DNA from 3 places in the Streptomyces sp. NPDC006294 genome. Region 2 is predicted to be linked to each of the others. Evidence: riboswitches for the same ligand, from Rfam matches in the RefSeq annotation. Region 2 holds a riboswitch; each other region holds the start of a gene.
The links. Region 2 has a riboswitch for cyclic di-AMP ahead of ACFYOP_RS18885 (LysM peptidoglycan-binding domain-containing protein). Riboswitches for the same ligand answer to the same signal wherever they lie in the genome.

Region 1 (7,595 bases), on a different contig from region 2:
CTCGGCGCCGATCGGCGCGATCATGAACTCCTGGATGTCCACGTTGGAGTCGGCGTGCGAGCCGCCGTTCAGGATGTTCATCATCGGAACGGGCAGCAGGTGCGCGTTCGGGCCGCCAAGGTAGCGGAAGAGCGGCAGGTCGGAGGCCTCGGAGGCGGCGTGCGCGACGGCGAGGGAGACGCCGAGGATGGCGTTGGCGCCGAGCGAGGACTTGTCCGGGGTGGCGTCCAGGTCGAACATCGCCTGGTCGATCAGGCGCTGTTCGGTGGCGTCGTAGCCGACGAGCTCCGGGCCGATCTGCTCGATGACGGCGAGGACGGCCTTCTCGACGCCCTTGCCCTGGTAGCGGTTCTGGTCACCGTCGCGGAGCTCGAGAGCCTCGAACGCACCGGTGGAGGCGCCGGACGGAACTGCAGCACGACCCGTGCTGCCGTCGTCGAGGCCAACCTCGACCTCGACCGTGGGGTTGCCTCGGGAGTCCAGGATTTCCCGGGCTACGACGACGTCGATGGACGGCACGAGCATCTCCTTCTGGGATGTGACGCGAGAAAAGTGCAGAGGTCTGCTTGGCCTTGCGGCAAGAGCCTAACCGCCCCGGCGGCAAAGGCCCGGCCGATGCCCGCCCCCTGGGACGAAAAAGGGCATCAAGCCCCTTGTGACCGGACAAACAGGATGGTTCCTACCAGCGGGTAACCCGCTTCCTCCGGCAGACCCCGACCCCTCGACGGAACGGGCCCCGGCCCGGCGCGTACGGGGGAAGGCGCGCCGGACCGGGGTGCTCGGGTCCCGTTCGACAGACGGGCGCCTCCCACGACCGCCGGACCGTGGGAGGCAGGGGCGGGTCAGCGCAGGTGGAGCTGCTGGCCCGGGTAAATCACGTCGGCGTCCTCGACGATGTCCTTGTTCAGCTCGAACAGCTTCTCCCAGCCGCCCTCGACCTTCTCGGCCTGCGCGATCTTGCCGAGGGTGTCGCCGGCCTCGACCTTGTACTCGCCGTCACCCTTCTTGAAGCCCTTGGCCTTCGGAGCGGCGGCGGGCCGCTCGGCCTTCGGGGCCGGGGCGGGGGCCTCGGTGCGCTCGGAGCGCGTGGTGGGCGCCTCGGAGCGCTCCTGGGACGGCTGCGCGGGCGCGGCCTCGGCGGAGCCGCCGCCGTAGGAGGCGCTGGACAGGCCGACGCCGCAGCTCGGCCAGGCGCCCTTGCCCTGGCCGGCCAGGACCTTCTCGGCTATCTCGATCTGCTGGACCTTGGACGCCTGGTCGGCGGTCGAGGCGTACGCGGTGCCGCCGTACGCGGCCCAGGTGGAGGCGGAGAACTGCAGACCGCCGTAGTAGCCGTTGCCCGTGTTGATGGACCAGTTGCCGCCGGACTCGCACTGGGCGACGGCGTCCCACTCGGAAGCGGTGGCGGCGGAGGCGGAGGTCGCGCCGAGAACCGGGGCGGCGATGGCGGCGCCGGCGACACCGGCGAGCGCGACGAGACGGGTGACCTTCGACGGACGACGGTGCTTGGCCTTGCCGGAAGAACGCAGCATGGAACTTCTCCTCACCGACGCCTACGAGGTGAGCTGTCGGGTTCGGGCCTGTGAGTTGCCCGGCCGTACGTCCGTGGGACGTACGGGCTTCACCCCCAGCCGGCTCCGGTCCGCCGGATCTCTCGATCCGGGCGAACGGCCCCGGCGCTTACCTTGGGTCCCCCGCTCCTGCCTTCGGCGCTCTGAGCGACGACTGTTCCCCCCGACCGACGGCAGGATTCGGCGTATCGGTCGACGGTGCCCGCGGTGGCGAGCGGTTCAGACCGTAGACACAGGACTCCCCGATGTTCAAAGTCGAACATCGGGGAGAAAACGCCCGAACCGACCACCCGAAGATGTCCGTTTTCGCAGGTGAGGGGCGGAGTGGCCGAATTCGTGGGGCGTTGCACCCCAGTTGGGGCGAAGAGACCCTTGTCTCACTCGAACGAAGCGGACATAAGCCCATGAACCGCCGCGTGAACTAGCCCTGACCCAGGCTCAGGTCGAGGCTCTGACCGGGCAGGATGAGGTCCGGGTCGGATCCGACCGTCTTCTCGTTCGCCTCGTAGAGGGCCGGCCACCCGCCGGGCACCTCTTCCGCGGCGGCGATGTCGCACAGATTGTCGCCGGGCTGAACGGTGTACGAGCCCGGGGCGGTTGCCCCGACGTCACCCTTGCGGCCCGCGCCGTCACCCCGTGAGGCATGGCGGCCGTCCTCGCGTACGCCCTCCGAACCGCCCGTGGCGGACTCGTCGCCCGGCGCACCGCGGTGCTTGCCGGTGCCGGTCGGCGTCTCGCCGGACGGGGCCGCCCCGGTGGCGTCGTCCGTGGGCGCCGTGCGGGTGTCGCCCCCGGTCGCCGGCCGGTCGGTCGCGTCGCCGGAGGGCGTGCCCGCGTCACGGGTGTCCGGCGCGCCGGAGCCGCCCGTGGGGTCCGAGTCGTCCGCCGAGCCCTCGGCGGGCTTGTCGCCCGCCGGGCCGGTCGGCTCGCGGACGTCGAGCGGGTCGTCGGGAGAATCGGAAGCGTCGGGCGACGGCTCGCCGTCCGGCGCGTCGCTCTGCTTCGGCAGCGGCAGGATGCCCGGGTCGACGCCGGTGTCGGTGCCGTCGTCCTGGAGCCCGGCGAGCGGACCGCAGGCGGGCCAGGCGCCGGGACCCTGGGCGGCGAGGACCTTCTCCGCGACCGCTATCTGCTGCGAGCGGCTCGCGAGGTCGGCGCTCGGCGCGTAGGCGGTGCCGCCGTACGCGGCCCAGGTCTCCTGCGAGAACTGCAGCCCGCCGTAGTAGCCGTTGCCGAAGTCGGCGCTCCACGCCCCGCCGCTCTCGCACTCCGCGACGCGGTCCCAGGTGCCGGCGTCGGCCGCGGACGCCGAGCCCGCGCCGAGCAGCGGGATCGCGATGGCCGAACCGGTCACCCCTGCCGCGACGATGAGGGCCGGAGCCTGGCGGGGTCGGCGGTGTCGTCCGTTCCCGGAGAGCATGCGGTTGCCTTTCGCGTGACAGCTGAGAATCCTGCGGCCTGCTGATGCCTGCCGAGTGACGGTGAACGTAGTCGCATTCGAACGTGAGTCACAAGTCGATGCAGCGGAGATCACGTGAAAGTCACAGACTTGACGCAGCGTCAGTTTGTTTGCACCGTGAACTCAACGGGCAGAGTGCGCAATCCGCGCATGATGAGCCCCCCACGCCACCGCAAATCGGCCGGATCCCCCGCAAGCCGCAAGTCCGGCATTCTGCGGAGCAGGGTGGCCAGCGCGGTCTGCCCCTCGAGCCGGGCGAGCGGGGCGCCGAGGCAGTAGTGGATGCCGTGGCCGTACCCCAGATGCTGGTTGTCGGTCCGGGACAGATCGAGGGTGTCCGGGGCGTCGAAGCGTGCCGGGTCGCGGTCGGCGGCCGCGAGGACGACGAGCACGGGGTCGCCCGCCGCGATCCGCTGCCCGCCGACGGTGAGCGGCTCGGTGGCGAACCGCCAGGTCGCCAGCTCCACCGGCCCGTCGTAGCGCAGCAGTTCCTCCACGCCCGTCTCCAGCAGGCCGCTGTCCCCGGCCGCCAGCGACGCCTGGAGGCGCTCACGCTGCTCGGGGTGGCGCAGCAGCGCGTAGACGCCGTTGCCGATGAGGTTGACGGTGGTCTCGAAGCCCGCGAAGAGGAGGATGAAGGCCATCGCGGCCGCCTCGTTCTCGGTGAGGTGCTCGCCGTGGTCGGACGCCTTGATGAGCCCCGAGATGAGGTCGTCTCCCGGCTCCTCCCTTTTACGGTGGATCAGTTCGGCCAGATAGCCGCGCATCTTCTTCACCGAGCGGGCGACGCCGCCGCGCGGGCCGCCGCCGTGGCCCGGCTTGAGATGTCGCAGCATCATCCCGGCCCAGTCGCGGAAGTCGTCCTGGTCCTCGGGCGGGACGCCGAGCATGTCGCAGATGGCGTAGATGGGCAGCGGGAACGCGAACTCGTGGATGAGGTCCGCCTCCCCCTTCTCCGCGCCGTGCTGTTTTTCGAAGATGTCGTCGATGAACCGGTCCGTCAGCTCCTGCACCCGCGGCGCGAACTCGGCCACCCGGCGCGGCGTGAACGCCTTGGAGACCAGCCGGCGCAGCCGGGTGTGGTCCGGCGGGTCGATGTTCAGCAGATGCGTCATCAACTCGGCCTTGCGTTCGCCCGGGATGCCCGTCTTGCCCTTGGCGTGCGCGGGCTCGGCGTGATGCGCCGGGTTCTTCGACAGCCGCTGGTCGGCGAGCGCCTGCCGGGCGTCCGCGTAGCGGGTGACCAGCCATGCCTCGACCCCGCTGGGCAGCCGGGTCCGGTGCACGGGCGAGTGCTCGCGCAGCCAGGCGTAGGCGGGGTACGGGTCGGTGGCGAACTCCCAGGTGAAGAGCTCGGGCGCGGTGTTCGGGTCGTTCACCCCTCGACGTTACCGGGCCGGCCCTCCGCCGCCCGGATCGCGTCCCGGTAGGCCCGGGCCGCCGCCCGCAGCGCCGCCTCCGGGTCGACGCCGTCCGCCTCCGCGCGTACGGCCAGCGCCAGCAGCTCGTAGCCGATGCCCGCTCCGGCCGGGAGTTCCACGTCGAGGCCGGCCGTCCGGACCCGGGACGCGAGCTTCGCCGCCAGCGCGAGACCCGGCTGGCCGAGCGGCACGCCGTCGGTCACCGATTCGCGCTGCTTCTCGACCGCCTTGGTCCGCAACCAGTGCGCCTTGACCTCCTCGGGTGTCGAGGCGGTCTCCTCGCCGAAGACGTGCGGGTGCCGGTGGATCAGCTTCTCGACGATCGTGCCGGCGACGTCGTCCACCGAGAACGGCTCCTCCGCGTCCTCTTCCGCGATGCGCGCGTGGAAGACGACCTGGAGCAGTACGTCCCCCAGCTCCTCGCGCAGCTCGTCCCGGTCGCCTTCCTCGATGGCCTCGACGAGCTCGTACGCCTCCTCGATGCCGTACTTGGCCAGACCCTTGTGGGTCTGCTGCGAGGACCAGGGGCACTCGCGGCGGATCCGGTCCATGACCTCCACGAGATCCAGCAGCCGCGCGCCGGGCAGGTCGTACGCCCCGGGGAGCAGTTCCAGGTCCGGCATGGTCATCCGGCCGGAGCCGCCGAGGCGGGCCAGGCCGTCGGTCAGCGCGGTCTCGCCCTCGCCGGAGGCCAGCACGACGACGGTGCGGCCGCCGGCCGCGCAGTACTCCACCAGCTCCTCGGCGGCCGGCGCGGCGTGCTCGACGGTGACGCCGGCCTCCCGCAGATACGCCAGCTGCCGGTGCGCCGGGTCGGCGCACAGCACCCGGTCCGCGGCGTGCAGCGTCCGCCACGCCGGCCAGGACAGCAGCCCCGGCGCGACGCGGTGGCTGGCGGTGAGCAGGACGATACGGCCGGCGGTGGATGCTTCGGTGGTCACACCCCGAACCTACCGCCCGGCCCTACGCACCCGTCTCGACGGGCTCCTGGGCCCTGGACACCTCGGTGATCCAGGGCGCCCGGTACGTGCCGAGCTCGAGCTTCTTGTCGTCCCAGGTGCCGTAACGCGGGTTCACGTCGATGTCCAGGGACTTCGCCGCGGCGGAGAACGTCTCGTTCAGCTTCTGCTGGCCCTCGGGGCTGTTCGCCGCGCCGAGGGCCGTGGCGATCTTGCCGACGAGGACGTCGCGGCGCACGGCGTCGTCGACCTGGTCCGGGGCGACACCGCGCTGCTGCAGATACATGGCGACGAGCTGGTCCTCGCCCCCGGCCTGCCGTACGAGCGCCTCGCGCCCGTCCTGGATCTCCTTGCGGCTGACGCTCACCCCGGCGTCGTCGGCGGCGCGCTGCACGACCCGGTCGACGATCAGGTCGTACAGCTTGGCGCGGCCGAGCTGCCCCGTGTCCTTGATCATCTGCTCCGCCTGCGGCGAGTCCTGCTGCGCGTCGCGCACGTCCCGGACCTTCGCCTGGACTGCGGACACGTCGATCCGCTGCCCGCCGACCACGGCGGCGGCGCCGGGGTGTGACTGGTCGCCGCAGGCGGCGAGAAGCGGCACGCCGGCGACGAGCGCGGCGGAGAGAATGAGCGCGGTACGACGACGGCGGTGCAAAGGAGCCTCCCGTGGCGAGATTGTGCATCGGTGCACAAGCCTTGCGGTGATCGATGTTAGGCAGTCCACGTGGTGTGGGCCACTGATTCGCCAAACGATTCGCCAAGCGGTCGGGATGCGGCGCTCCGCCGGGGCGGCCCGGGACCCGGCCCCTGGCCTCATCCCGCTCTTCTCAGGTCCCTGACCAAACGGCACTTCTTCCAGAGAGTCGATCGCCATCGAGTCCAGCCGTGGCAACCAGGTCCAGCACGCTGCGGCGCTGAGCACCATGCGCGCCCAGGCGGAGGAACCCGCCTTCCGGGGGAAGCTCTGCCGAAGCCGGGCAAGCAGTCCCCTGCGGGGCGGTGGTGAGATCCACCGCCCCCGGCGCTCACCCCGCGTTCACCTTCCGCTCACGCCCACGTCCCGGAACGCTCCACCGGGCGCCCGTAGCCTCCCCCGGTGACCACGCTCTCTGTCATCGTCCCCTGCTACAACGTCTCGGCGTACATCGCCGACACCGTGGCAGGTCTGGCGAACAACGCAAGGGAGGACTTCGAGTTCGTCTTCGTCGAGGACCGCTCGACGGACGACACCTTCGAAGCCCTCACCGCACTCGGCGAACGCCTGCCCAACAGCGTCGTCGTACGCCACGAGGAGAACCGGGGCCTCGCCTCGGCGCGCAACACCGGCATCGACCGGGCCAAGGGGCGCTTCCTCACCTTTCTCGACGGCGACGACTGGCTCGGGCCGGGGCATCTCGCCGGGCTCGTCGACGCCGTCCAGCGGCTCGGCGTCGACTTCGTGCGGACCGACCACGTGCAGGTGACAGGGGTGCAGCGGACACTGCAGCGCGCGCCGGAAGGGCGCAGGGACGAACCGCTCGACCCCCGTTCGTCGATCCTGCCGGTCGGCGAGTCGAGCATGGTCGACTACCCGTACGCCTGGGCCGGCATCTACGACGCCACGCTCCTCGAGCGCGGCATGCTGCGGTTCACGGACGGGCTGCGGACGGCAGAGGACCGGCCGTGGATCTGGCAGCTGCACCGGGGCGCCGACTCGTACGCGGTCACCTCCCTGCACCGGATCTTCTACCGGCGGGGCCTGGCCGGCTCCCTCACCCAGATCGGAGACGCACGGCAGCTGGACTTCGTGAAGGCGTTCGACCAGGTCCTGGCCGAGCTCGCCGACGACCCGGAGCGCGACCGCCTGATGCCGAAGGCGATCCGCAGCTACTGCGTCGTCATCGCGCACCAGCTCCGCGACCGGCAGCGTTTCAGCCGCCCCGTCGCCCGGGAGCTCAGGTCCCTCACCACAGGGGCCCTGCGGCGGATGCCCGGCGCCGAACTGGAGGCGGTCCTCGCCGGCCTCGACACCGAACGGCGCACCATCATCCGAAAGGCCGCCGCATGACCACCCAGATCTTCTGCGCCGCCACCCAGTACGCGGCGGCCACGATCACCGCCGCGATCCGGGCCGGCCTGTTCGGACCGCGGTCGCAGCACCGCCGGATCCTGCTGGTCAGCGACACCTCCGCCGCCCCCGAGGTGC
Region 2 (7,595 bases):
CGACCACGTCACCCGCGAGGGCTGTGGGCATCTGCCGCTGCGGGTCGCCGGCGAGGTGCGGGGCTTCGACCCCGAGTCGATGGTCGAGCAGCGCTTCCTCGTCCAGACCGACCGGTTCTCCCACTTCGCGATGGCCGCGGCCGATCTGGCGCTGACCGACGCGGGCATCGCCGGCGGGGCGTACGACGAGACGCCGTTCGCCGTCGGTGTGGTCACCGCCGCCGGGTCCGGCGGCGGCGAGTTCGGGCAGCGGGAGCTGCAGCGCCTGTGGGGCCAGGGGTCGAGCCATGTCGGCCCGTACCAGTCCATCGCCTGGTTCTACGCGGCGAGCACCGGTCAGATCTCCATCCGCGGCGGCTTCAAGGGCCCCTGCGGTGTGGTCGCCAGCGACGAGGCCGGCGGTCTCGACGCCCTCGCGCACGCCGCGGGCGCCGTACGGCGCGGCACGGACGTCGTCGTCGTCGGCGCGGCGGAGGCGCCGCTGGCCCCGTACTCGATCGTCTGCCAGCTCGGCTACCGGGAACTCAGCACCTGCGAGGACCCGGCCCGCGCCTACCGGCCGTTCACTCCGCAGGCCTGCGGCTTCGTGCCCGGCGAGGGCGGCGCCATGCTCGTCGTCGAGGACGAGGAGACGGCCCGCGGACGGGGCGCCAGGATCCGCGCGACGCTCGCGGGCCATGCCGCCACGTTCACCGGGGCCTCCCGCTGGGAGGAGTCACGGGAAGGGCTGGCGCGCGCGATCGGCGGAGCCCTGGACGCCGCGGGGTGCGCGCCCGAGGAGATCGACGTGGTCTTCGCGGACGCGCTGGGCCTGCCGGACGCCGACCGCGCGGAGGCGCTGGCGATCGCCGACGCGCTCGGCGCGCACGGCACGCGGGTGCCGGTGACCGCTCCCAAGACCGGGACCGGCCGCGCGTATTGCGGTGCTCCGGTGCTCGACACGGCCGCCGCGGTACTGGCCCTGGAACACGGCCTGGTGCCGCCCACCCCCCATGTCCTCGACGTGTGCCACGACCTGGCCCTGGTGACCGGGACCGCCCGGCCCGCCGAGCTGCGCACGGCCCTGGTGCTGAGCCGGGGACTGATGGGTTCGAACTCGGCGCTCGTGCTGCGGCGCGGCGCCGGCACCCCCTCGTAAGACCGCGCAAGATCCCGCAAGAAGGAGAACGTCGCCATGACGGATCGACTGCACGTCGCTGAACTGGCCGCCCTCATGAAGAAGGGCGCCGGCATCACCGTCGACCCCGACGAGATGGAGCAGCGGCCCGACACGCCCTTCGAGGTCTACGGCCTCGACTCGCTCGGCCTGCTCGGCATCGTCGGCGAGCTGGAGAACCGGTACGCCCGGCCTCTGCCGCCCGACGCGGACCGCTGCAAGACGCCGCGCGAGTTCCTGGACCTCGTCAACAACTCACTGATGGCTGGAGCCTGACATGCCTGGACACACCGAGAACGAAGTGACCATCGACGCCCCGCTCGACCTGGTGTGGGACGTGACCAACGACCTCGACCACTGGCCGCAGCTGTTCAGCGAGTACGCCTCGGTGGAGGTCCTGGAACGCGAGGGCAACCGGACCACGTTCCGGCTGACCATGTACCCGGACGAGAACGGCCGGGTGTGGAGCTGGGTCTCCGAGCGCGTCGCCGACCGCGAGGCCCTGACGGTCACCGCCCGCCGCGTCGAGACCGGCCCCTTCCAGTACATGAACATCCGCTGGGAGTACGAGCAGACGCCGCGCGGTGTCCGGATGCGCTGGACGCAGGACTTCGCGATGAAGCCCGACGCGCCGGTCGACGACGAGTGGATGACGGCCAACATCAACCGCAACTCCCCCATCCAGATGGACCTCATCCGCAACAAGATCGAGCAGCGCGCCCGGCTCGGCCGGTCGGCGAAGGACACCGCTTCCGTCAACGCGGTGTGACCGCCCGGTCCTGTGACGGCATCCGAAGGGACGCCCCCGATGCACCACGCCCTGATCGTCGCCCGGATGGCACCGGGCTCCGCCCCCGACATCGCCGACGTGTTCGCGGCCTCCGACAGCGGTGAACTGCCGCACCTCGTCGGAGTGAAGCGGCGCAGTCTGTTCCAGTTCGGCGACGTCTATCTGCACCTGATCGAGTCGGACCGGCCGCCGGGCCCGGCGATCGCGAAGCTGACGGAGCACCCGGAGTTCCGGGGCATCAGCGAGCGGCTCTCCGCCTTCGTCAGTCCGTACGACCCGCAGACCTGGCGGAGTCCGAAGGACGCCATGGCGCAGCAGTTCTACTCGTGGCAGAGCGACTGACCGGTCCCGGTCCGCCGCACAGCCACCGGCCCCGCGGGAGACCCGCGGGGCCGACGGCTTGCCCGGCGCCCGGCCTCAGCCGGGGACCACGCTCTCGAAGAGATGCAGATAGGCGTTGACGGGACGGACGTCGCCGACGACCAGTCCGGCGTCCGCCATCCTGCTGATCATGCTGTCCTTCGTGTGCTTGGCGCCGCCCACGTTGAGCAGCAGCATCAGGTCCATCGAGGTGGTGAACCGCATCGACGGCGTGTCGTCGACGAGGTTCTCGATGACGGCCACCCGGGCGCCCGGGCGGGCCGCCGCCACGATGTTGCGCAGCGTCCTGCGGGTGCTCTCGTCGTCCCACTCCAGGATGTTCTTGATGATGTAGAGATCGGCGGACACCGGCATGGCCTGCCGACAGTCGCCGGGGACGATGTCGGCCCGGTCCGCCAGCGAACCGCCCTCCAGCAGCCGCGGGTCGGCGGCGGCGACGACCCGGGGCAGATCCAGCAGGGTGCCCCGGATGTCGGGGTACTTCTCGAGCAGCCCGGCCAGTACGTGCCCCTGGCCGCCGCCGATGTCGGCGACCGTCTTCGCGCCGCCGAGGTCGAGCACCTCGGCGACGTCCCGGGCGGACTGCGTACTGGAGGTGGTCATGGCCCGGTTGAACACATGGGCCGACTCCGGGGCGTCGGCGTGCAGGTAGTCGAAGAACTCCTTGCCGTAGAGGCCGCCGAACACGCTGTCGCCGGTCCGCACCGCCTCGTCGAGGAGCGGCCAGGCGTCCCAGGTCCACGGCTCCGTGCACCACAGGGTGATGTACCGGAGGCTGTGCGGGTCGTCCTCGCGCAACAGCCGGGACATCTCGGTGTGGCCGAACCTGCCGTCGCCGTCCTCCTCGAAGACGCCGTAGCAGCTCAGGGCGCGCAGCAGTCGCCGCAGGGGCCCGGGCTGCGCCTTCACCTCCGCCGCGAGCTCCTCCGCGGTCGCCGGCGCCTCTCCGAGCGCGTCCGCGACGCCGAGCCGGGCGGCCGCGCGCAGGGCGGCGGCGCCGGCCGCGCCGAAGACGAGTTCCCTCAGCCGCATGGCGGGCGGGGTGGTGGGGCTTGCAGTGGTCATCGCCGCATCGGTCTTTCGTGAGGGGCCGGGGCCGGACGGCTCCGGCCGGGCGGTCAGCACAGGCCCGCGGGCTCGGACGACTGGCACATGTTCCCGGCGAAGCGGTTGCCGGTGCCCAAGGTGTCGCGGTTGGCCAGGTCGGCGGCCCCGTTGCCGAGGACCACGTTGTTCCTGATGACGTTGTCGGTGCCGGCGGCGCCCACGATGGACTTGAAGAGCACGATCCCGCCCGACATCGGTGCGGTGCCCACGTTGCCGCGGATCACGTTCCACTCCACCACGGTGTCCTCGGTGCCGGTGAGGACGATGCCGGTGCCCTGGATCTCGGGCAGCCTGGCGGTCTTGTCGCAGTGCTTGTTGTTCTCGTGCACGCGGTTGAAACGGACCGTCAGGGCCCCGGCCCGCGGGGTGGTCTCGTCACCGACGAGGAACGCGCCGGCGCAGTTCCCGGTGATCTCGTTGCCCTGGACCGTCAGGTTCCGCACGCGGCGGACGGTGGTGCCGATGCGGTTGTCGACCATGAGGTTGTCGGAGACGACCGTGCCCATGGTGTCGATGGCCCCGGCCTCCTGGCTGATGGTGTTCGCCACGAAGATGCCGGCGTCGCCGTTGCCCCGGACGAGGTTGCTCCGCAGGACCGACCGGGTGGAGCGCTCCTGGGCGATGCCCCAGGTGCCGTTGTTCTCCGCGGTGACCTGGTGCACCGTCAGCCGGTCGGTCCGCTGGGCCCAGATGCCGTTCTTCTCGAATCCGCTGAGGACCAGGGAGCGGATCTGTACGTCCTCGACGGGCTGCTTCTCGGTGCCGAGTACGCAGATGCCGTTGCCCGCGGCCGCGCAGGAGCCGGCCTCGGCGGCGGACGACGACGGCTTGAACACCGTCCGGCTGCCCGCGCCGCGCAGGGTGAGGCCGGAGGTGGTGATCCGGACGCTTTCCGTGTAGGTGCCGGCGGCGATCTCGATCGTGTCGCCGGGTTTCGCGGCGTCCACGGCTGCCTGGACGGACTCGCCCGGCTGGACCTGGTGGGTGACGGCGGCGCGGGCGGGAGCCGCCGCGCCGAGGCCGGACACGACGAGCAGAGCCGCGCATCCGAGCAGGGTCGTTTGTCGCTTTGTCATAAAACGAAGCTATGCGCATTCGCGGCAAAATCGACACAAACCACGCCTGGGAGAGCCTGTGTCGCGCCCACCCAGACGTGGCCCTGCGGCCATCAGGACGGCATTCAGCCCTCTTCGAAGTAGGCGTCGAGGACCGCGTCCAGCTCTTCGGCCCACTCCTTCAGCCGTCCCCTGGCCGGCGCCTCGACGTCGGCGTTGAACCAGCGGTTGGCCGCCACATGGACGGTGACCGTGAACCGGCGGCCGAAGCGGGCCGGCTTCACCTCGACGGCGCCGATCTCGGCCCAGGTGAATTCCGCCGCCTGGTCGTCCAGGGTGAAGCGGACACCGGACCGGTCGGCGGCGATCGACCCGCGGCGGTCGCTCGCCTCGAAGACGGGCCCTTCGGCCGCGGCGTCTTCCGGCGCGGTGTCCTGCGGGTCGGTGTCGGTTTCCGATTCCGCGTCGGGGGCCGCCTCCGCGTCCGGCGCGGTGTCGGCGTCGGCCGCCGGCTCGGACTCCGGCTCCGGCTCCGGCTCCGGCTTCTCGTCCTCCGGCTCGGCGGCCTCCTCGTTCCCCTCCTTCACGGCAGGCGGGGGCCCGGTGAGGCCCGGCACGAACGCCGGGTCCGTGCCCGCGGCGATGTCGATCTTCGGCTTCGGATCTATCTGCTGCTCCACGGCGGGCAGTATGGACGACGAACCTGTACGAGACCAATGCACCGGCGCGCCCGACGCCGGAACCCGGCGCTCAGGGCCCCTGGCCCCGCCGGACGGGCAAGTGATCGCTGTAGCCTCCGGGACATGACAACGGACACGGAATGCCTGACGCTCACACAGAATCTGCGCCGTCGTGGGGCGACAGTGCTCGCCGCGTTCGCCCTGGTGTGGGCGTTCGCCGCCGGTTCCGGGATCGCCTCGATGCCGGTGGCCGTCGCCGTCGGTGCGGTCGGGGCCGTACTGACCGGCGCGGCCGTGGCCCTGGCGTTCCGCGGGGCGGCGGGGCCGGCCCGGCGCGTGGTGCGGCTGCCGGAGAAGTGGAACCGCGGGGTGGGGCTGGTCAACGGGCTCGAGGTCGTCGCCGTGTTCGCGGTGATCGCCACGGCGAACGCGACGGGGCACGCGGAGCTGATCCCGCCGGGGATCTGCCTCGTGGTGGGGCTGCACTTCTTTCCGCTCGCCCGCCTCTTCGACCAGTGGCAGTACACGTGGACGGGCGTGCTGCTGACGGCCGTCGCGGTCGTCGGCGCCGTGGTCGCCGCGGCCGGGTCGCCGGGCGAGACCGTGCGTGTGGTGGTCGGGGCGGGGGCCGCCGTCGTGCTGTGGCTCTCCTCGTTCCATGTGGCCCTGCGGGGTTGAGCGGCGAGGCACACGGCAAACGCCGGTGCCCGGGACGCGTGGGGGACGCGTCCCGGGCACCGGCCCGGTGAACCGGGGCGACGGATCAGCCGTCGCGACGGTTCTGTCAGTAGGGGCCGTTCACGTTGTCGATCGAGCCGTACCGGTCGGCGGCGTAGTTGCACGCGGCGGTGATGTTGGCGACCGGGTCGTACAGGTCGTAGGAGGTGCCGGGGACGTGGTAGGCGTCGAAGGTCGGCTGGATGACCTGGAGCAGGCCCTTCGAGGGCGTGCCGTTGATGGCGTTGATGTCCCAGTTGTTGATGGCCATCGGGTTGCCGGAGGACTCACGCATGATGTTGCGGTGAATTCCGTCGTAGCTTCCCGGAATTCCGTGCTGGGCCATGATGTCCAGCGATTCCTTGATCCAGCCGTCGAGGTTGTTCGCGTAGGACGCGGGCTTCGCGGCGGCCTTCTCCGTCTTCGCCGCGGCGGCCTTCGCCACCGGCGCGCTCTTCCGCTCCGAGCGGTCCGCGCGGTCGGTCTCCGCGGTCCGGTCGGCCTTCTTGGGCGCGGCCTTTTCCTTGGCTTTCGAAGCGGCGCCGATCGTCAGCTCGAGACCCGGGTGAATCAGCGACGGGTCGTCACCGACGGCCTTCCGGTTGTCCCTGTAGAGCTGCTTCCAGCCGCCGTCGACGGAATGCACGTCGGCGATCTTGGAAAGGGAGTCACCCGCGACCACGGAATAGATCACGGGGCCGGACTTCGCGGCGGCGGCAGGCGTGGCCACGGCGGCGGGCGCCACGGCCCGCTCGGCGACGACGGGCTGCGCCGGGGCGGCCTGAGCAGTGGTGGCGCCCACGATCGGCAGGGCGAGGGCCGCGCCGCCGGTGCTCGCGGCGATGATCCCGCGGGTGAGCGAACGGGACTTGGTACGACGGTGCTTACCCTTTGCGGGCATGGCGAATTCCTCTCCGTCGCCTGCGAGGTGAGCTGTCGGGTTCGGGCTGGAGATGCCCGGCCGCATGGGAATGCGGCTTCACCCCGAGCCGTTCCGGATCCCGGATCGGCGACTTACCTGGTTCCCCCGCTCCTGCCGTACGTGAGTCGTTGCGGTCTGGTTTCCGGACGGCGGCAGGATTCGGCGGTCCACCCGGATTGACGGTGACCGTAAGCGAGAGCATCCCGGCGAAACAAGTGGCGAATTGTCGATCACCGCCAGAAAGAGGCTTTCGCGGGGGTGATTTCCTATTGTCATTGCCGCGTCAAAGAACTCAAATCCCCGCCCGGCAAAGGGAAGTGGCGGTCGGGTGACATTGCCGTCGCACAGTGCCAGGTGACTGACGTCACGGAACGGCTGTGCAACCGCGCATATCGCGGCACCGTCTCCGCGGCGCCAACTCGCAACAATCGCCCGGAATTCACCTTCCGGTGCGAGTTCGCCTAAATCCTTCATAACGGACATTAACGCCAAAGCGCCGCGAGGTTCCCGGTGTCGGCCAGGAACCCCACGGCGCCGCCCTCGGCCCGTCTCAGCCGACGGTGCAGATCTCGTCCCCCAGGGCGAAGGCGTCGGGGCTGCCGTTCTCGCCCGGCCACTCGCCCGTGAAGCCGAAGCTCACGGAAGCGCCGGCGGCCACCGTTCCGTTCCAGGAGACGTTGCCGGCCGTCACCTCAGCGCCGGTCTGCCGGTGTGTGGCATTCCACATCTGGCCGACCTTCTGCCCGTCGGGGAAGGTCCAGCGCAGCTGCCAGCCGTTCAGGGCCGC
Region 3 (7,595 bases), on a different contig from region 2:
CGGCCGAGTACGAACAGGCCGAGTACGAGCCGGCGGACGGCGCCGAGCACGCCGAGCCCCAACGCGCCGAAGCCGGGGCCGAGGACGGCTCGGACCACAACGCGATGACCCAGACGATGGCCTCCGTGCCCGTCGTGCCGGCCGCCCCCGTCGAACCCCGCCCGGTGCGCCGTTCCGGTGGCAGCCGCGGCCGCCGCCGCACGCCCGCGAAGCGCTCGGCGCTCCTCAGCGTCGCCGTGCCGTCCGCCTGCGTGATGGGCGTGGCCGGTGTCGCCGCCGCGTCCGTGAGCGGCCTCGGCGGTGAGACGAAGGACGACAAGAGCAACGTGGCGGCCCCCGACCCCGGTTCCGTCGAGCCGGTCGCCGCCAACAACGCCATGGACACCCAGCTCGCCGCGCTCAGCGCCGACGCCCGTGACTTCGGCGACCGCGCCTCCCGCACCCAGGAGCGCATCGACCTCAAGGAACGCCAGGCGGCGGAGAAGAAGAAGCGCGAGGAGGAGGCCGCACGCCGCGAGGCGCTGCGCCCCAAGTTCATGCTGCCGGTGAAGCTGCACCAGCTCAGCGCGTACTACGGGCAGTCCGGCGTCAACTGGATGTCGCTGCACACCGGTATCGACTTCCCCGTCCAGTACGGGACTCCGGTCATGGCCGCCACGGACGGCAGCGTCCGCACCCAGTGGAACAGCGCCTACGGCAACATGGCCATCGTGACGGCGGCGGACGGCACGGAGACCTGGTACTGCCATCTGAGCAGCACCAAGATCCGCAGCGGCTGGGTCAAGGCCGGTGACGTCATCGCCTACTCCGGCAACTCCGGCAACTCCACGGGCCCGCATCTGCACTTCGAGGTCAGGCCCGGCGGCGGCGCGGCCATCGACCCGCTGCCGTGGATGCGCAGCAACGGCATCGACCCCACCCAGGGCTGACCGGCCCCACGCACCACCGAAGCCGGCCCCCGAGGGGGCCGGCTTCGTCGTCGGCGGGACCCTTCTCGGCGCCCCCGGCGCGTCAGAGCTTCTCGACCGGCGCGTACCGCAGCAGCAGCCGCTTCGGCTTCTCGTCCCCGAAGTCGATCGTCGCCTGCGCCTCCGAGCCCGCGCCCTTCACCTCGACCACGGTCCCCAGCCCGAACTGGTCGTGCGTGACCCGGTCGCCCACCACCAGTGAGATCACCGGCTTGTCGCTCGTACGCCGCGTGGCGAAGCCCGACGCGCCGCCGCGGGAACGCGACGACGACAGCGAGGACGCGATACCGGACGTGGGCCCGGCGGGCGCGGCCATCGGGCCCGTCCGCTTCCACGTCAGATGCTGGACGGGGATCTCCTCGAGGAACCGCGAGGGCGGGTTGTACGAGGGCTGACCCCAGGCGCTGCGCATCGACGAGCGGGTCAGATAGAGCCGCTCGCGGGCGCGGGTGATGCCCACGTATGCCAGGCGCCGCTCCTCCTCGAGCTCCTTCGTCTGCCCCAGCGCCCGCATGTGCGGGAAGACCCCGTCCTCCATGCCGGTCAGGAACACGACGGGGAACTCGAGGCCCTTGGCGGTGTGCAGCGTCATCAGCGTGATGACGCCGGTGTCCTCGGAACCCGCTGCGTCAGCAGCAGATTCAGCAGGTGCGTCGGGGATCTGGTCGGAGTCGGCGACGAGTGCCACCTTCTCGAGGAACTCGGCGAGCGTGCCGGCCCCTTCCCCCTCGCCGCGCTCCTGCTCGAACTCGAGCGCCACGGCCGCCAGTTCCTGGAGGTTCTCGACACGGGTCTCGTCCTGCGGGTCCGTGGACGCCTGCAGTTCGGCGAGATAGCCGGTCCGCTCGAGCACGGCCTCCAGCACGACGGCCGGGCCGGCGCCCGAGTCGACGATGGTCCGCAGCTCCTCCATGAGCACGTTGAACCGCTTGACCGCGTTGGCCGAGCGGGCCGCCATGCCGTACGCCTCGTCGACCCGCTTGAGGGCCTGCGGGAAGGTGATCTTCTCCCGGAGCGCGAGGGCGTCGACCATCGCCTCCGCGCGCTCGCCGATGCCGCGCTTCGGCACGTTCAGGATGCGGCGCAGCGGGACGTTGTCCTCGGGGTTGGCGAGGACGCGCAGATAGGCCAGCACGTCGCGGACCTCCTTGCGCTCGTAGAAGCGCACCCCGCCGACGACCTTGTAGGGCAGGCCGACGCGGATGAAGATCTCCTCGAAGACACGCGACTGGGCGTTCGTGCGGTAGAAGACGGCGACGTCGCCGGCCTGCGCCTCGCCCTGGTCGGTGAGCCGGTCGATCTCGTCGGCGACGAACTGGGCCTCGTCGTGCTCGGTGTCCGCGACGTAGCCGGTGATCTGGGCGCCCTCGCCCGCGTTGGTCCACAGGTTCTTGGGCCGGCGGGACTCGTTGCGCTCGATGACGGCGTTGGCGGCGGACAGGATCGTCTGGGTGGAGCGGTAGTTCTGCTCCAGCAGGATCGTCGTCGCGTCCGGGTAGTCCTCCTCGAACTGGAGGATGTTGCGGATGGTCGCGCCGCGGAAGGCGTAGATCGACTGGTCGGCGTCGCCGACGACGCAGAGCTCGGCCGGGTCCAGGTCCTCGTAACCGGTCCCCACCAGCTCGCGCACGAGCGTGTACTGCGCGTGGTTGGTGTCCTGGTACTCGTCGACGAGGACGTGCCGGAAGCGGCGGCGGTAGTGCTCGGCGACGTCCGGGAACGCCTGGAGGAGATGGACCGTCGTCATGATGATGTCGTCGAAGTCCAGGGCGTTGGCCTCGCGCAGCCGCGCCTGATACATCCGGTACGCCTCTGCGAGCGTCTTCTCGAAGCCGTCCTGAGCCTGGTCGGCGAAGGTCTCCTCGTCGATCAGCTCGTTCTTCAGGTTCGAGATCTTGGCGCTGAAGGACTTCGGCGGGAACTTCTTCGGGTCGAGGTCCAGATCGCGGCAGACGAGCGACATCAGCCGCTTCGAGTCGGCGGCGTCGTAGATCGAGAACGACGAGGTGAAGCCCAGCTTCTTGGACTCGCGGCGCAGGATGCGCACGCACGCGCTGTGGAAGGTCATGACCCACATGGCGTTGGCACGCGGGCCCACCAGCTGCTCGACGCGCTCCTTCATCTCGCCGGCGGCCTTGTTGGTGAAGGTGATCGCCAGTATCTGGCCGGGGTGCACATGGCGGGTCCCGAGCAGATGCGCGATGCGGTGCGTGAGCACCCGCGTCTTGCCGGAGCCGGCGCCGGCCACGATGAGCAGGGGTGACCCTGTGTGCACGACAGCGGCGCGCTGCTGTTCGTTCAGCCCGTCGAGGAGCGCGGCGGGGTCCACGACAGGGCGCGGCGCGCCGTCGCGGTAGTACCCGTCGCGGGCCGGGGGCACGTCGAAGGCGCCCTGGAAGAGGTCGTCCGGGATCTGCTCCGGAGCCGAGTCCTCGGGCGGCGGCGGATGCTCGTCCGCTTGGGGCTGGAGGTCCGCCAGGAAGCTGTCGTCAAAGAGGCTGCTCATCGCTTAACGAGTCTAGGCTGCCCCACCGACAACCGTGGCCGCACGCCGAACACCGGCAGCGGGCGACGGTGGGTGACGGCGCGATTCCGCCAGGCGACGAAGCCGCCTCCGGGAGCTGGCACGGGATCATGCGCCGAAAAAGGTCACGAAAATGTATCGGACATATCGAACATCAACCTTCACAGCGGCTGCACGAGTTGGCTAGCGTGCTCGACCAGGCGGCCCGCACCCCTCCCGGCGAACCACGCCGAACGGGCGGCCTGCGCCGAATCCGGCCTCCGGCAACGGAGTTCGGAACCGGGGACCCACCCTCCCGACACCGTCCTCGACGCGGGAGGACCCAGTACCACCGGGGTGAATCGGACCGCGCGCCACTCGGTCCGTAGGGCACCTTCCGTTCGCCCGAACCCGACAGCTAACCCGGTAGGCGGTCCACGGAAGAAGGAGATGCCGGCCTTGGCGTCGCATCGCAAGCCCCGCAGCCGAAGCACCAAACCGTCCTCCGCCGTCGGATTCACCACGGCAGCCCTCGCGGGTGTGACCCTGCTCTCCACGCAGAGCGCGACCGCCGCGCCCGCCGAGCCGAAGCCCAGCATCGAAGAGGTGCAGAAGAAGGTCGACGACCTGTACCGGCAGGCCAGCAGCGCCACGCAGGAGTACAACAAGGCGAAGGAAGCCACCGCGGACAAGCGCCAAGAGGTGGACCGGCTCCTCGACGAGGCGGCCAAGCGCACCGAGAAGCTGAACGAGTCCCGCCGCGAGCTCGGCAACTACGCGGCCGCGCAGTACCGCACCGGTTCCGTCACGCCCACCGCCGCGCTGATGTTCGCGGACAGCCCGCAGGCGTACTTCGACCAGACGCAGCTGATGGACCGGATGACGGCCCAGCAGCGCACCGCGGTCACCGAGTACGAGACCGAGCGGGCCGCGGCGGCCAAGCAGCGCACGGCGGCGACGAAGCGTCTCGAGTCCCTCACGGACTCCCAGGAGGCGCTGCGCACCAGCAAGCAGACGGTGCAGACCAAGCTCGCGGAGGCGCGCACCCTGCTGTCGACGCTGACGGCGGAGGAGAAGGCACGGCTCGCCGCGATCGAGCGGAAGAAGGAGGAGGAGGCCCGCCGCAAGGCCGAGGCGAAGGCCGCGGCCGAGGCCGCCGCCAGGGCGGAGGCCGAGCGGCAGGCCCGGGAGCGCGAGACGGCCCCGAGCACGGACCCCGGCACGACCGACCCGGGAACGGACACCGGTACGGGCACCGGCACGGACGACGGCACCTACGCGGCGAAGGCCGACAAGGTGCTGGCCTTCGCCCGCGCCCAGATCGGCAAGCCGTACGTGTGGGGAGCGACGGGCCCGAGCTCGTACGACTGCTCCGGCCTCACCGCGGCCGCCTGGAAGGCGGCCGGGGTGGACCTGCCGCGCACCACCTGGGACCAGGTGAAGGTCGGCACCCGCGTCGCGACGGCGGATCTGCTCCCCGGCGACCTGGTCTTCTTCTACGACGACATCAGCCACGTCGGGATCTACATCGGCGACGGCAAGATGATCCACGCCCCCAAGCCGGGCACGAACGTGCGCGAGGAGTCCATCTTCTACATGCCGATCTACGGCAGCGTCCGCCCCGCCTGACCGCGTTCGCACGAGTGCCCGGGCGGTCGAGCCGCCCGGGCGCCGGCATGTCCCGCCCGGATCAGGTCCAGAGGGTGGCGATGAAGACGTTGACCATGGTCAGGCCGCCGACCGCGCCGAACAGCGCCTTGTCGACCTTCTCCTCGTCCCGCTTGACGTAGACGAGGCCGAGGATCACCACCAGGACCGCCAGCTTGACGCCGATCTTGAGGTTGTTCACCGTCTGGTCGTCCGCCTGGTTCAGACCCACCAGCGCCACGCCCGTGACCAGCATGGTCAGCGCGCCGTGCAGCATCGCCGGGTTGAAGCGGGCCGTGCCCTCCCCCATCGCCTTCATCTGGGTCAGGAATCCGCCCAGCAGCGAGGCGATACCGATGATGTGCAGGGCGACGAAGACATTGATGAGTACGTCCATGGCCGGAGCCTAACCCTCCCCATACCACCGCCCGTCGGGCAGGTGTGCCCGCTCCGCCGCATCGGTCGGCAGGCCACGGCAATGCGGAACCGCGACGCCCCCGGGACGGTCGGCAACCGGTCCCAAGTGTCCATCTTCGATACTTTGCGGTCCTTCCGTCCCGTCCCCGTGACCGCGGCGTCTAGCGTCCTGCCCCAGGTGGCCGACTCCCCGCCAGCCGTCGTACAGCCGGACGGCACTCGGCCGCCACCGCCGGGATGTCCGGCGGCGGGCCGCTCCCCTGTGCGGCCCGCCGCCGGACGCGAACGGCGGGCAGCGATCGACGGAAGGACGTGGAAGCCCTCGTGGCAGCCCACCGGAAACCAAGGCCGCGCCTGTTCAGCGGGCCGGCCGCCCGTACCGCGGTCACCCTCGCCCTCGCCGGCGTGGCGACCGGCACCGCATTCGAGGGCACGGTCCAGGCCGAGCCCCGCCTCACCCCCGCTCAGGTCAAGAGCCGGGTCGACAGGCTGTACCGGGAGGCAGAGGCCGCCACCGAGAAGTACAACGGCGCCAAGGAGCAGACGGCGAGCGCCCGCAGGTCGCTCGACGCGCTGCGCGACGAGGCCGCGCGCAGGACCGAGCGGCTCAACGCCTCCCGCAACGCCCTCGGTTCGATCGCCACCGCCCAGTACCGCGACGGCGGCATGGACCCCGGACTGCGCCTCGCCCTCACCTCCGACCCACAGGACTATCTGGAGCGCGCCGCCCGCGCCGAACGGGTCGGCGCCCGGCAGGCCGCCACGATCGCCGGGGTCCGGCGGCAGTTGAGAGAACTGGCGGACCTCCAGGAGCAGGCCGCGGAGAAGATCGCCACGCTGGAGGCCCGCCGCAAGGAACTGGCCCGTCACAAGGCCACGGTCCGCGGCAAACTCGCGGCCGCCGAACGGCTGCTGGCCAGGCTCACCGCCGAGCAGCGCGCCGCGTACAACGACGGCGGCTCCACCCGGGCGCCCGCCCGCGCCGACCGCGCCGACGCCCCCCGTGGCCCGCTGCGGGCCCCGAACAGCCGGGCCGCCCAGGCCGTCGCGTACGCGTACGGGGCGCTCGGCAAGCCGTACGTGTGGGGCGCGACGGGGCCCGGCTCCTACGACTGCTCGGGCCTCACCCAGGCCGCCTGGCGCGCCGCCGGGGTGTCGCTGCCGCGCACCACGTACACGCAGATCAACGCCGGCGAACGCGTTCCCCGCTCCCGACTCGCCCCGGGCGACCTGGTGTTCTTCTACTCGGGCGTCTCGCACGTCGGGCTCTACATCGGCGGCGGCAGGATGATCCACGCGCCACGGCCCGGCGCCCCGGTGCGGATCGCGCCGATCGACGAGATGCCGTTCGCGGGGGCGGCCCGTCCCGCGTGACGGCAGTGTCGCCGTGCCGTCCGTGCCGGTAATCCGTTGGCGGGAGCCCCGGTCCGGGTGGCACCATCCTGGGGCCCCGCCCCCGTCGCCCGACCGGCAGGAGACCACGTGGACGTCGACGTCCAGAACTATGTGCGCACCCTCGCACGCCGCTCGCCCGGCCACATGCGTGTCGGCCCCTTCACGGTCCGCTACGACGCCGACTGGCCCATCCCGCCCGTCAATTACGCCGTCCCCGACCACGGCGCGAACCCCACGCCCGGCGACATCAAGGCACTGGTCGAGGCCTTCCGCGAACGGGACCGGCTGCCGCGCCTGGAGTTCCTGCCGTCCTGCGCACCCGCCCTCGAACCGGCGCTGCTGGCCGCCGGGTTCACCGTCGAGCGGCGCGCCCCGCTGCTCGCCTGCTCCCCCGAGGCACTGGTGACGCCGCCGCCGGTGCCCGGCATCACCCGCACGGTGCTGACCGACGAGGCCGGCCACCGCGCCGCGGCCGCCGTGCAGCACGCGGGCTACGGCATGGACGGCGAGGTGACGGAGGGCGAGATCGCGGCCCTGCGGCGCGTCACGGAGGGCGGCGGCGTCGCGGCGCTGGCCATGGACGACACGGACGGCGCCCCGGTCGCCGCGGGCAGCTGCTCGATCCCCGTCGGCGGCCTCAGCGAACTGACCGGCCTCGCGGTCGC

Region 1: linked by a shared signal. The riboswitch ahead of ACFYOP_RS25585 (transglycosylase family protein) and the one ahead of ACFYOP_RS18885 (LysM peptidoglycan-binding domain-containing protein) in region 2 are both predicted to bind cyclic di-AMP.
Region 3: linked by a shared signal. The riboswitch ahead of ACFYOP_RS23610 (NlpC/P60 family protein) and the one ahead of ACFYOP_RS18885 (LysM peptidoglycan-binding domain-containing protein) in region 2 are both predicted to bind cyclic di-AMP.

What each region holds. Positions count from the first base shown of each region.
Region 1 covers NZ_JBIAHV010000015.1:54,409-62,003, reverse strand. Annotated here, with positions in the region: gene eno (phosphopyruvate hydratase) at 1-525, opposite strand, end outside; gene ACFYOP_RS25585 (transglycosylase family protein) at 843-1,529, opposite strand; cyclic di-AMP (ydaO/yuaA leader) riboswitch at 1,536-1,722, opposite strand; gene ACFYOP_RS25580 (transglycosylase family protein) at 1,993-2,925, opposite strand; gene ACFYOP_RS25575 (cytochrome P450) at 3,132-4,409, opposite strand; gene ACFYOP_RS25570 (nucleoside triphosphate pyrophosphohydrolase) at 4,406-5,392, opposite strand; gene ACFYOP_RS25565 (SurA N-terminal domain-containing protein) at 5,415-6,065, opposite strand; gene ACFYOP_RS25560 (glycosyltransferase family 2 protein) at 6,507-7,457, shown strand; gene ACFYOP_RS25555 (polysialyltransferase family glycosyltransferase) at 7,454-7,595, shown strand, end outside.
Region 2 covers NZ_JBIAHV010000009.1:342,114-349,708, forward strand. Annotated here, with positions in the region: gene ACFYOP_RS18845 (ketosynthase chain-length factor) at 1-1,138, shown strand, start outside; gene ACFYOP_RS18850 (acyl carrier protein) at 1,175-1,432, shown strand; gene ACFYOP_RS18855 (SRPBCC family protein) at 1,434-1,925, shown strand; gene ACFYOP_RS18860 (TcmI family type II polyketide cyclase) at 1,965-2,288, shown strand; gene ACFYOP_RS18865 (methyltransferase) at 2,364-3,392, opposite strand; gene ACFYOP_RS18870 (right-handed parallel beta-helix repeat-containing protein) at 3,446-4,510, opposite strand; gene ACFYOP_RS18875 (hypothetical protein) at 4,615-5,169, opposite strand; gene ACFYOP_RS18880 (hypothetical protein) at 5,293-5,847, shown strand; gene ACFYOP_RS18885 (LysM peptidoglycan-binding domain-containing protein) at 5,954-6,787, opposite strand; cyclic di-AMP (ydaO/yuaA leader) riboswitch at 6,792-6,949, opposite strand; gene ACFYOP_RS18890 (cellulose binding domain-containing protein) at 7,359-7,595, opposite strand, start outside.
Region 3 covers NZ_JBIAHV010000013.1:123,347-130,941, forward strand. Annotated here, with positions in the region: gene ACFYOP_RS23600 (M23 family metallopeptidase) at 1-929, shown strand, start outside; gene pcrA (DNA helicase PcrA) at 1,012-3,474, opposite strand; cyclic di-AMP (ydaO/yuaA leader) riboswitch at 3,728-3,920, shown strand; gene ACFYOP_RS23610 (NlpC/P60 family protein) at 3,922-5,100, shown strand; gene ACFYOP_RS23615 (hypothetical protein) at 5,162-5,515, opposite strand; gene ACFYOP_RS23620 (NlpC/P60 family protein) at 5,860-6,909, shown strand; gene ACFYOP_RS23625 (GNAT family N-acetyltransferase) at 7,018-7,595, shown strand, end outside.